2 regions of the Paenibacillus sp. J22R160 genome follow, and region 2 is predicted to be linked to the other one. Evidence: riboswitches for the same ligand, from Rfam matches in the RefSeq annotation. Region 2 holds a riboswitch; the other holds the start of a gene.
What was found. A riboswitch is a leader RNA that binds a small molecule or an ion and turns the genes downstream of it on or off. The one in region 2 is predicted to bind S-adenosylmethionine.

Region 1 (6,748 bases), on a different contig from region 2:
GTTAAATGTATTCAAAAATTGGAAAAGCATGCGAACAAGCCGGTTTTGATGTTGTTTTTGGAAAATGGGGGAATGGATGATGTGCCATGTGGAATGAAAGTTTACCTGGAATGAAGTGCATTAGTCATGGGTGTAGATGCAGTGGAATACGCTTAGTAAAGATGATATTACAATCGGGAGGCTGAGCGTATGGCTGTATCCTATATGGATTTCACTTCTCCAAACGTACAATATTTCTACGATCTGAAGAACAATCGAACATTCACTAAGGATGCGAACAATTTCATCAACACGCTGGGTATTCAGCAGTTGAATACACTGGGTAACGTCTCACTGCTCGACATCTATTTATCCAAAGCGAATGTGGTCGAGCCGCATGTTCATCAGAACGCATCTGAATTGGTCTATTGCATTCGAGGCGCAGCGGTGGTGTCAATCCTTAATCCGTTCACCAAAATGGTGCTTAACTTCAATATTACGCCAGGCCAGGTAGCTAATATTCCCCAGGGTTGGTTCCACTGGGAGATGGCTACCGAAGACGATACGCATCTGCTCGCCATCTTCGATGCGCCAGTACCGGAATTTATCGCGGTATCGGACTTCCTCAGGCTGGCGCCGAGAAACATGCTCGCTCACACATATTGCCTAAATCAAGAACTGATAACGGAGGCGCTGGCGCCGGTCAAGAGTACCGTTACAATCGGGCCGCCGGCTGATTGCAGGCATCAACGCCAGGCGCGGCCTGACAACTACTCACCGCAAGCGGAGCAGCATCCGCAAGCCTCCTATACGGGATATGTGTCGCGGCCTTCCCCTTTTCCCGGCATCGGAAACGGCTATAATCAGCAGGGATAACTGGATACAACAAAGAACCGCAATTGACTGCGGTTCTTTGTTTTGTATATAAGGATTTTTTATCTGATTGGAGGCATTCAGGGAACTAGAGTCCGCTATTTCAATGAAAAGCACAATATCCATGAGTAGGGGGAACTACGTTCCGCTATTTTGCCAATTTTGGTGTAAAACCGGACCGTCTACCATCAATCGAAGACAAATAAGAGCCTGTAGTTCCGCCTAGATAGGAAACAGCTCGTTTTTATCCAAAATAGGGGACCCTAGTTCCCATACGAAGCTTGCGGTGGTGGTAAGCAATAAAACTGGACAACACGGCAGAAATATTGCCACCTCTAGAGGAAAGGTTAAGCCATATGGTTTTGGTGGCTGGCAACACACGAACTCATGGGGGAACAAGGTAGAAATATTGTACGAATTAATCAGGAAAAGGCAACCAATCTAAATAGATCGGTTGCCTTTTCTCATTGTTGAAGGTGACCATGCTCTTACCATTTTATTCGTCTGATTAGTCGAATCATCTCTTCTTGTTCCTCATCGTTAATCGGCCAAGTCCGGATTTCATGGATGATTTTATCCATATTCGTATAACCTTTCGCTAATCCGTTTAATCTTGCGGCCAAGGTTGCGTTAGTCAGTTCTTCATCGGTTGGAAAAAAGGTTCTCAGCTTGTCGATCGCATCGGGATACCGTTTCAAATAATATTTCTGATGCCTTTCCTCAGCAGGATAAAAGCGAATAAAGGGAGCAACTTCGGTGTCTGGGATTCCATTCCCTTGTTCCTCTCTGTTAGCCATGACCTTATGGACTATGTTCATCTGAACGGGGTCGCGATATAGTACCAAGGATCTGTACTGCCGGCCTTTGTAATCATTAATATTTACTGGATTATGGTTGCTCCAGAACAGATTCAAGATAGTCTCCAAACTTACGATGTTGGAATTGAAATCCATTTCGACGGTCTCCGAGTGATCTCCAAGTTGCCTGTAAGTCGGGTTCTCAGTCGTTCCTCCAGCAAATCCCGCTCGCGTTCTCGTGATGCCAGTCAGCTGCCCGAACAAAGCATCAGGACTCCAGAAGCATCCCATGCCCAAGGTTACAGTTTGGTTGTTGCTCTTATCCATCACTCCCACCTCCTTATGAATAAATTCATTATGATAAAGCTACAGCGGCTGGACTTGCTCCGCACCGCTTCTCCCTCTAAAGAACATGCGAAGGGACAATAAAAGCATCAGCACGCTGATTATAACGCACCCGATAATCAAACTGTGAAAGTGTTCGGTCGTGATTTGACTGCTGAAAACCGTTCCGAGCAAGCTCGACGATAGAATTGTTCCCATAAAACGCGAAGTCATAAACATCCCCGAGGCAATGCCAGTCTCTGCCGTTGTAACATAGGAATAAAGGGCTGTTTGCAGCCCAAGATTCTGGAAACCGTTGCTGATGCCGAGCACAGATAAGCAAATAAAGATCCAAACCGCAGTGGAGCTATCGTGAATGGTTAATAACATGGAGGTTCCAGCCACAACGAATAGCGTACCGACCAGCAGTGGAGTTCGCGAACCCGAACGGTCAATCCACCTGCCCACAATCGGGGTAACGAGGATACCGAAGCCTGAAATAGACAGCATGATCAATCCCACTTCTTGTCCGTTATAATGCCTCACCTGCTGCAAATACGAAGGGATACCAAACATAATCGAGTAAAACACAATATTGACTAAAATAAATTGCAAATAAACAAAGCAAACATCGACATTCCGCTTAAGAAACAGGACATCGATAAATGGCTGTTTTCGCTTGGCTTCATACCAATAAAAACCAATGCTAAGCACTAGACTAAGCAGGAGCAATAGCCAGTTGACACCTGATTTGAACGATAGGAAAAAGAACAGCCAACTAAAAATCAGCGCGGTGAAAAAGACAATGCCCGTAATGTCCAAAGAACCAGCACCTGCATGCTTCCGGGGTGTATCCTTAGGCATCATTCGGAGAGCGAGCACGAAAGAAACGATTATAAACGGAAAATTAATGAGAAAAATAGACGGCCAGTCACTGTATTGAATTAAAAATCCTCCGAGCGATGGACCTAGCGCCGCTGAGGTCGAGGAGAACACCGACATGACACTAAGCGCTCTCGCTTGATTCGTCGTGATGACCGAGCGGATGATGCCCATGCCATTGGGGAATAAGGCGGAGCTGCCGATCGCTTGAATGACACGAAAAGTCATCAGCCAGCCGAAGCTCGTTGATAGCGGCGCCAGCATGGAAGAGACGGTAATGAGGGCGAGTCCAAGCAGGAAGATTTTTTTGCGGCCGAATAAATCACCGACCTTCCCCATGACCGGCTGTGCTACAGCACTAGCCACATAGTAGGTTGCTATGAGCCAAGAAATCGAGGCATACGTGACATGGAACTCTTCCTGCAGCCTGGAAAAAGCGACGGAAATCATCGTTGTGTTTAAAGGGTTGAGCAGCGTACCCAAAGCTACAGCTGTTATGAGCCATAGATGTCCGGTTTTGTTTGATTTGACGGTATCTGACAAGAAGATTTACTCCTTTCAACGATGCATGTTAGGTGATAAAAAGGTAAAAGACTTCCGGTCTATATTCCCACAGGGGAGGTCGGAAGTCGCTCTATTATCATATAAGTACATACAATCTAACATGAGTACTTTTTAATTGTCAATTTATGCTTAAAAGGAGATATACGCTTGTGCATGGTCGAATAAGTATGCCCGATCCAAGAGATATGTTTGATCCTTGCTGTCTTGTGCGGCCGGCTCTAGTTTTCCAGTTATATCCAATAATGCAGACTCAATTAAATTTAATCTCAGGGGTCCCCACGCTTCTTGTTTTCGCTCAGCATAGTTCATACTCTCGATCAAAGTCAGACCTTTAATCCGCTGAAAAAGAGCAACCCACGTAGTCAAATCGCACTTCAAGCTGCTAGAAGGGATGGCAAATTCTCTGAAGCCAACGACTCCTGCATCTGTCGAGATAGCAATTAGCCCGCAGATAGCATCGTTCCCGTTTCCAAGCTGCAGCTTTTCTATAAGCACATCGTCATATCGGAAACATTCTATTCGAGTAATCTTGATTTTTAAATTTAGCAAAGCATGATGAAGGGGAGGCATAATAGTTTCATTCATCGTGATCAGCATCTTGTCACTCCTTTAAACAACTGTAATGGCTCGAAAATGCAAAAATGACCTTCTCTGGAAACAGAGAAAGGTCATGGGAATTCAAAGTCATATCCTCGCTCTTATCTCCCAGATTCGCTTAAATTAGCGTTTCCGCAAGAATTAGCACCGTGCATTCCTTTGTTAACAAAGGTTTGTCGGTTGCCGGGTATCATCGGGCTAGTCCCTCCACCTACTCTTGATAAGAAAAATCAATATATTCGATTACGTTCAATATTACTATAAAGCACTCTGTTGTCAAGGAATTTCACGTCTCGTAAATGCAAGGATTTGTATAATTTTCCAAATTAAAAGGGGTTACATAAATCTTTTGGAAAAATCAAGTGAAATATTTACAAAATTTATAAATAAATTGTAAGCCCACTTAATACTAGTTAATTATCATTACTATGAGATTGCTAACATCAAATTATAAGTGAGCGAAGGAGAGATCTTATGAAGCTAGTCGTAATGGGAGATTTACATTATCACGCAATTGACGAAACAATTCCGGGGTGGTTAGAGGCACGTAATGATTTCTATCAAACTTTACTGGGACGCTTTTTAGAATTAGATGGTGATGCTCATATTTCTCTAGGGGATTTAACGAATTATGGGCATTCCTCGGAGCTTCGTGAAGTTTATGCGCAGTTGCGAGAAAGCGATAGAACGTTCTATCATGCTTTGGGCAATCATGATCTGTATGCTCAAACAAGAAGGGAAGTTCTCGAAATTACGGGACAAGATCGCTATCACGCAGTAACAAACGAGAAAGTCGTGCTTGTATTTCTAGATACAGCCAAAGAAATGGATTTTGAGGATTGGGGAGGCTGGGTTGACGAAGAGCAATTGAAATGGTTCGAAGATGTCATCACGGCATCTGGGACGAAACCTGTCTTAGTCTTTGCTCATCATCCCGTCTATAATACGACAACAAATTCCAATAAGGATAAAGGTTCCATTCATCCAAGCATTGATATGATGAAGATTTTAAGCAAAAAAGAAGGCGTAGGAATTTATTTTAACGGTCATACCCATATTGATTCAATTGTTAAGCAAAATAACTGGACATTTGTTCAACTATCTGCCTGTCTAGATCAGCATGGACTGCGTATCGTGGACGTTGATCAAGATGAGATTCGTATTTCTGCCATTGATTTTACGGATGCAGCTCTTACAGGGAATGTTGAGATGCTGTACAACAATATGAAGCATTTTAGACATAATCCTACCGCACGCGGTGTAGATTCAGATCGGGAATGCACGGTCTCTTTACGAGTAGAAGCGGAACAAATATAGTTTCTTATCAGGGGAGGTCTTGATGGATGAAAAGGCTTATGAATGATGAAGGCGGAATGTTTTTTGAAAGATTAAGCACACACCGAATGGTGGCTTCCATCAAGGAGCCAAAGCAAATTGAAATTGCCTTATCACTTAAAAACCAATTAAGCGGCGTATTTCTCTTAACGGGGCATATCGGTGTTATCAAAGGCTATGTCGATTTGTTCAATAAGCACCAGTTGCCTGTCTTCCTTCACTTGGAGAAAATAGGCGGCTTAAGTACCGACTCTTATGGTATGGACTATTTAGCTAAAGTGATTAAACCCACAGGGATCATTACTACGAAAACGAATGTTGTAAAAACAGCGAAAAAAATGGGTTTACTTACCATTCAACGCTTCTTCCTAGTGGATACGGAAGGGGTGGAGAACATATTCAAAAGTCTTGCTCAAGTAGAGCCTGACATCATTGAGGTTATGCCAGCGCGAATTCCACAAATGATCGGGGAGATCAAGAAGTTCACTACCCTTCCAATCATTACAGGCGGTTTGGTGTATGAGCGAAGCCAGGTAATGGATGGGTTTAAGCATGGAGCAACGGCGGTATCTGCCTCCAAATCGGATTTATGGCGAGAAATCTATACCACAGAAGATAAGATGATACGGAATATTGTATGAAGGTTGAACTTGGTTGAATTTTCATAATATTAATAACCACTTAACACTCATTTAATACTCAGCGATTATGATGAAGCCAGACAAGTAAATAGCAGTAGGTTGGAGTAGTGGAGAAGCCTGATTAGCGGCCGACTTTAAGTCGGCGGTTAATTTAGGCTTCTTTCTTTATGGGTTCATACTAAAAAATTGGGAGGAACTACAAATGTTTAAGAAAAAATTGGTATCGATTCTTACGGTAAGCTCAGTCATCATGCTATCAGCATGCGGAACAGGTGGTGCAGGAGATAAGGCAGCTTCAGGTTCGGCAAGTAAGGCTTCCTCATCACAAGAGAAAATCGTTATTAAATATTGGACAGCTAACGGTGGGAAAATTGAAGAAGCGAAACAAAACCTTGTGAAAAAGTTCAATGAGTCACAGAACAAAATTGAAGTTCAGCAAGCGAACCAAGGGAACTACGATGATCTTCATGCGAAAGTGCAAGCTGCCTTTGCTGCTGGGAACGCACCTGCTGTTTTCGACCTTGAAATTGCATCTACCGGGATTTTCGCACGCTCAGGCATGCTTGTAGATTTGACTCCTCTGGCAGCAAGGGATGAGGCGCAAGTCAATATTAAGGATTTTAATCCAGGCCTTATGGGCAATGCCTACGTGGATGGCAAGCTATATGGGATTCCATTTATGAGAAGTACGCCGATCTTTTATAAAAATGTCACGATGTTAAAAGACGCTGGATTGGATCCTGCCGGTCCGAAAAA
Region 2 (6,748 bases):
GTCCTGTGCATCTCGGATACGCAGCATATGAAGCGCGCGCTCTTCCATCGACTCACCGAAACCGATAACCATGGTGCCCGTTGTATGCATACCAATTTTGTGTGCGGTTTGCATCACGTCCATCCAGTCACGCCATGAGCCTTTGAGCTTGCTGATTTTGCGTCTAGTACGATCATCCAAAATTTCGGCGCCGCCGCCAGGCAAGGAATCCAGTCCGGCCTCATGCAATTGGCGAACAACCTCTTCTAAGGACAATCCGTCTGAAACGTCTTTCATTTTCATAATTTCAGCTGGCGAGAAAGAGTGCATCGTAATGTCAAAACGCTTCTTAATCTCACGAAGGATGTTCGTGTAATAGCTGAATGGCAGGTTCGGATTGGTGCCGCCTTGCATCAGAATCTCCGTACCATTCACATCCAGTGTTTCTTGAATCTTCTGGAAAATGGTTTCATCCGGCAATACATAACCTTCTGCTGACCCTGGCGCCCGATAAAACGCGCAGAATCTGCAGTAAACATCACAAATATTTGTATAGTTGATATTCCGGCCTATAACAAACGTTGTAATCGGGTCCGGATGCCATTTTTTCATAATCTGATTCGCAGTATCGCCAATTTTCTCTATTTGATCGGATTCGAACAGTGTAATGCATTCTTCTACATCAATTCGCCCGCCTGATTGTGCCTTATTTAATATACGATCGATCGGTTTCACAGCTCTTCACTCCTTTAATTTCTGATGGCTCGTATCCATTCATCGTACCATATTCATGCCAAAAAAGCAGCAAATTGCTGCTTTTCATAAGTAGATAGCTTTTTCAAATATGACTATTTTGGGAATTCCGAAACGTTTATCCGCGAAGCGCTTGCTCTAGATCTTCAATTATGTCTTCGATGTCTTCGAGACCAACCGAATAGCGGACAAGACCGTCCGTGATGCCCCGCTGCAGGCGCACTTCCTTCGGCATCGCGGCATGAGACATCATAGCCGGATAGGACAAAATGCTTTCAACAGCGCCAAGAGAAACGGCTACCAGCGGTATGCGCACTTTGCTCAGCATCTTTTTGGCTTTCTCGCCAGAGCCTACGTCGAACGAAACAACGGCCCCGTAGCCAAGGGACTGTTTTTCATGAATCTCTCTACGAGGATGGTTCGGAAGGCCCGGATAATAGACGACCTCGATGTCCGGCTGTTCGGATAGCCATTGCGCCAATCTTTGAGCGCTTTTCTCTGACACTTCCATACGGGCTTTCAAGGTTTTCATTCCGCGGATGAGCAGCCATGAATCTTGAATCCCAAGAACATTACCTAAGCCGTTCTGGATTTGCTTCATTCTGCGACCCAAGCTATCATTCGCAACTACAGCAAGTCCCGCTAGAACATCACTGTGTCCGCCTAGGAATTTGGTTGCGCTATGAAGTACAATATCGATTCCCAGCTCAATAGGCCGTTGATGGTAAGGCGTCATGAACGTATTATCCAGCATCGTCAGCAGATCATGCTCTTTGGCAAAAGCAGCCACTTCGGCGATATCGGTAATTTTGAGCGTCGGATTGGAAGGTGTTTCAAGGAATACAGCTCTTGTGTTAGAACGAAGCGCTGCACGAACTTGGGCAATATCCGTCATATCGACGAATGTTGATTCGACACCCATCCGATTCATGATCGTTGTAAGCAAGCGATAGGTACCGCCGTAGACGTCTTCCGTCACAATAACATGATCTCCTTGTGAAAGGAGCATGAAAGCCGAGGAGATCGCGGCCATGCCGGAAGCAAAGGCGAAGCCGCGCGTTCCACCTTCGAGTACCGTAATATAGTCTTCCAGAGCTTGACGGGTAGGGTTACCGGAACGCGTATAATCATACTCCGGAGAAACCTCCAAATCGGCTTGATGGAAGGTTGAGGCCTGATACAAAGGCACGCTCGAAGCGCCTGTTGCTTCATCAATCGCAGCGCCAAAGTGTATGAGTTTGGTAGCGAATTTGCCGTGAGGCTTGCGTTTATCGTTCGGTGAATGGCTCATTACAGAGATTCTCCTTCTAATTCAGCTTGTGCCAGGCTAAGCGCATTCGCTAAATCTGCAATGAGATCATCTTGATGCTCAATCCCAACAGAGAAGCGCAGAAGGCGATCATCCACGCCGATTTGCTGACGAATTTCAAGCGGAATATCCGCATGGGTTTGTACAGCCGGGTATGTCATCAGCGACTCAACGCCGCCTAAGCTCTCCGCGAAGGCGATAAGCTGAATGTGACGCAGAATCGGCTCAACCAATTTGGCATCTTTCACTTTAAAGGAGAAAATCCCCGTGTTTCCGCTCGATTGTTTATTTTGAATAGCATGACCTGGATGAGACTCCAATGCCGGATAGTAGACATCGCTGATGAGCGGGTGTTCTAACAGGAAGTTCGCGATTGCTGTTGCATTCTGCTCATGACGTTCCATACGAAGCGCCAGTGTCTTCATGCCTCTCATCAAAAGCCAGCTGTCCTGCGGCCCAAGCACGGCTCCAATCGAATTGTGCAGGAACGCCATCTGCTCTGAAAGCTCCTTGCCCTTGGTCACAATCAGACCGGCAAGCACGTCGTTGTGTCCACCCAAATATTTAGTAGCGCTATGAACAACGACGTCTGCACCCAGCTCTAGTGGACGCTGTAAATAGGGTGTTAAAAGCGTATTATCGACGATGGACACGATGCCCTTCCTACGGGCCCATGTACATACAAGCTCGATATCTGTAATCATCATGAGTGGATTCGTCGGCGTCTCAATGATCAGCCCTTTGGTATTCGAGCGATACGCCGATTCCAAACCGTCCAAATCGTTCGTATCTACGTAGGTAGCCGTTACACCGAAGCGAGACATGATTTTCTCAAGCAAACGGTACGTACCGCCATATAAATCCAAAGAAACAATCAAGTGATCGCCTTGACTAAAGTAGGCAAACACTGTTTGCAGAGCTGCCATCCCGGATGAACATGCAAAACCGGCATCTCCGGATTCCAATTGTGCAATCGCATCCTCAAGCACTTTACGAGTTGGACTTTTGGTACGCGCGTAGTCAAAACCAGTGCTTTGACCGAGCTTCGGGTGACGGAAAGCAGTAGCCTGATAAACAGGGAAACTAACTGCTCCAGTTACAGGTTCTTCGATGGAGCCAATTTGGGCGAGACGACTTTCGATTTTCAACAAAGGGAGTTCCTCCTCATGATTTGGGTTCAAATTACAGTTGCGCGCTTGCCAGACTTTCGTTGATATTAGCATTAAGCTCAAAAGGTGTTTCTTGGTACACATAATAGTTCAACCAATTGGAAAACAGCAGGTTCGCATGGGCTCTCCAAGTGTTATAAGGCTGTCTGCTTGGATCATTGTTTGGGTAATAATTTTTGGGGATATCAATAGGAAGTCCCTTGCTCACATCCCGATCGTACTCCCATTTCAATGAATTCGCATCATACTCGGAATGGCCTGTTACGAAAATATGTTTCCCGTCACGCGTAGCCGCGATGTAGACACCGGAATCCTCGGATTCAGATAAAATCTCCAGGTCCGGACATCGCTCAATGTCTTCACGGCGAACATCGGTGTGGCGCGATTGCGGCACATGGAAAATTTCATCAAAACCGCGGAGAAGCTTCGTATTCGGCACCTCTACGGTGTGCGGAAATACGCCGAATACTTTGTTGTCCAGTGCAAATTTACGAACCCCGAAATGATGATACAGGCCCGCTTGGGCTGCCCAGCAAATATGCAAGGTAGAAGTGACGTTTTCTTTGCTCCAATTCAGGATTTGCGTCAACTCCTCCCAGTAATTCACATCTTCAAACTCCATCTGTTCAACTGGGGCACCTGTAATAATCATGCCATCGAGCTTTTCTTCTTTAATGTCGTCAAAAGTTTTATAGAACATCTCCAAGTGTTCAACGGAAGTGTTCTTAGAAGTATGAGTTTTCGGATGCAGAAGGACGAATTCCACCTGCAGTGGTGTATTCCCGATTAAGCGCAGCAATTGCGTCTCGGTCGTTTCTTTCGTAGGCATCAAGTTCAACAAAGCAATGCGAAGTGGACGTATATCCTGGTGATACGCGACAGATTCGTCCATGGTGAAGATGTTCTCTTGGTTTAAAATTTCTTTGGCAGGCAGGTTGTCAGGAATCTTGATCGGCATCCTGTTCACTCCTCTTCAATGGATTATTTTGGTGTAAATAAAAGCAAAAATGACCTTCTCTGGAATCAGAGAAAGGCCATGAAATGTCACTGTCAATGTCCTTCTCTTATCTCCCAGATTCGCTTTCTAAAAGCGGTTCCGCAAGAATTAGCACCGTGCATCCCTTTGCTTGCAAAGGTTTGTCGGTTGCCGGGTGTCATAGGGCTAGTCCCTCCACCTACTCTTGATAAGAAAATGAAACGTATGCGATTAAAATCATCATACTATAAAATTAAGCAAAGTCAAGACATTAACCGATCCTGACAACCTGTAAAATATAAAGAAATTGCCTAAGGCTGTCCATCTATGTTAATATTGATACGAAATGTATCGTAATTTGGTGTTTAAACAACCCTAAACAGGGTTAAATAAATATCATACTGACTACATTATCTAACGAATAAAAGGGGGTCCATTATGTCCGCACCAACTTCGGATAACTTCTCTGCTTTCGCTTCATTAAATCGGTATTTCGCTTTAATTGAAACATCGAAGCCGACCTTGCAACAAGCTGAGGATGCCGCAGCCTTATTGTGTCGAATCTACGGTGCCGAGAATGAAGAAGATCTGCTGCTCCGAGGTAATCCTGAATTGATTGACATTTACAAAGAGATGAAAGGTAAGATCCTGAAAGCCGCCATGTAACTCATGGCGGTTTTTTTTGACACCGAACAAGCCCTCCATCCATAGAGTATCTAAAGCGCATTCCTACTTGTTTCGCCAAACTTTTTGGCTTGAAACGGGGTATATGAAGGGTTATACTAGACAAGTATTATTCGACACGGACGCAAAAGGGGGGCATACGTTTGGACGGGGAACCGAGGAGTAGCACCTGCAAGTTTTGTAAATTTTATAGTGTAGGAATGCAGTCGGTTATTCCATCATCCGTAGCCTCGCTCACTTGATGAACGTAACCGGCTGATTCCATGCAAAGGGGTGGATCAGATGAAAACACGGTGGGTTCAAAATGGCATATTTACATTAGTCGATGACGTGTCTATCGCACTAACACCTCCAGAAAAAGGCTTTTATTGGATTGATGCAGGGATCGAGGATTTAGAACTTCTTCAGCCTTTGTTCCATCTACATGATTTGGCCGTGGAGGACTGCTTGAGCGAAGAGGAACAGCGTCCTAAGATTGAGTTTTATGATTCTCATTATTTTATCGTTATTAATAGCATTCGATTTGATGATGAAGAGATTTTTCTTCGCGGGCTTAATTTATTTCTTAGCAAACATGTCATTATTACCGTTACTAGACAAAAAATTAATGAACTTCGCGCCTTAAAACCCTTTCTCTGGGAAGAGGAGGTCAACAGCGCCGATCGTTTCCTATACCATCTAGTCGATCTTGTCGTCGATAATTACGTTGCGGTTGGTGACCGTATCGAGGCCAAGATTGAAAAGCTGGAAGAAGATATTCTGGTAGCTACCAAGAAAACACACTTGAATGAGATCATCGGACTTCGTTCGGAAATTCTCTGGCTCAAAAAAGTGCTCGTTCCGCAGCGCGATGTCATCGGTACGCTCGGCAAGAAGGACCTCAGGCTGATCGACCACCAGCTCCAGAAATATTTTGGCGACATTTATGAGAATGCCGTGAAAATTGTGGATACGTTCGATACGCTTCGCGATCTTATGGGGAACTTACGAGAAGCTTATCAGTCCAGCCTGGCTAACCGTGCGAATGATATCATGCGTGTTTTTACCGCGCTGACGACCATTTTCATGCCGCTGACGTTCATTACAGGTGTGTTCGGAATGAACTTTGATAACATTCTAGGGCTCCATGTCGCTCACGGCGATGAGTTCGTCTTAGCGTTCATGGGTGTGCTAGGCATTGCGATGTATATCTTATTCCGCAAAAAAGAATGGCTTTAAGGTGAGGAAGGGCTTCTTGATGCAGCAGACTGCTGATCAGGAAGCCTTTTTTTAGGCTAGACCCGTTTGATTTTCACAAATTTACGTTTTCCTACCTGTATAATATCTCCAGCTTGTGGGTGGATTGACTCATGGATATTCGAGATCTTCGTTTCATTGATTTTCACCGCGCCTTGCTCAATACTGCGTCTTGCCTCTCCATTGGAAGCTTGCAGCCCCATAGATACAAGCAGCTTAATGATGGAGATTTGACCCGCTTCCAGCAGTTCCTCGCTTATCTGTATGTCTTCGATATCGTCCGGCAGCGCTCGCTTCTGAAAGACCGTAATAAAATGCTGCTCAGCCTCTTGAGCTGCTTCCGCACCATGATACATACGAACATATTCCTTGGCCAGCTTCATCTTGGCATCCCTTGGATGAATGGAACCAGCTTCCAGTCCCTTTCTCAGCTCCTGTAGAGCCTCACCCGAGATCGCCGTCGTTAACTCATAATATTTCAGCATAAGCGAATCTGGAATCGACATTGTTTTCCCGAAAATTTCATTTGGCGCCTCATCGATGCCGATGTAATTTTTCAAGCTTTTGCTCATCTTCTGCGTGCCGTCCAGCCCTTCGAGCAGCGGCATCAGAATAGCCACTTGTCCATCCTTCATCTCATAG

Region 1: another riboswitch for S-adenosylmethionine. It lies ahead of AC58UW_RS28610 (hypothetical protein); the one in region 2 lies ahead of metA (homoserine O-acetyltransferase MetA).

What each region holds. Positions count from the first base shown of each region.
Region 1 covers NZ_JCAUAU010000023.1:44,194-50,941, reverse strand. The annotation lists gene AC58UW_RS28625 (cupin domain-containing protein) at 190-855, shown strand; gene AC58UW_RS28620 (peptide-methionine (S)-S-oxide reductase MsrA) at 1,341-1,976, opposite strand; gene AC58UW_RS28615 (MFS transporter) at 2,016-3,398, opposite strand; gene AC58UW_RS28610 (hypothetical protein) at 3,549-4,016, opposite strand; SAM riboswitch class I at 4,115-4,243, opposite strand; gene AC58UW_RS28605 (metallophosphoesterase family protein) at 4,491-5,333, shown strand; gene AC58UW_RS28600 (glycerol-3-phosphate responsive antiterminator) at 5,360-5,992, shown strand; gene AC58UW_RS28595 (ABC transporter substrate-binding protein) at 6,195-6,748, shown strand, end outside.
Region 2 covers NZ_JCAUAU010000003.1:448,334-455,081, forward strand. The annotation lists gene mqnC (cyclic dehypoxanthinyl futalosine synthase) at 1-714, opposite strand, end outside; gene AC58UW_RS09060 (trans-sulfuration enzyme family protein) at 851-2,023, opposite strand; gene AC58UW_RS09065 (aminotransferase class I/II-fold pyridoxal phosphate-dependent enzyme) at 2,023-3,189, opposite strand; gene metA (homoserine O-acetyltransferase MetA) at 3,224-4,168, opposite strand; SAM riboswitch class I at 4,272-4,401, opposite strand; gene AC58UW_RS09075 (hypothetical protein) at 4,625-4,852, shown strand; gene corA (magnesium/cobalt transporter CorA) at 5,153-6,088, shown strand; gene tyrS (tyrosine--tRNA ligase) at 6,145-6,748, opposite strand, start outside.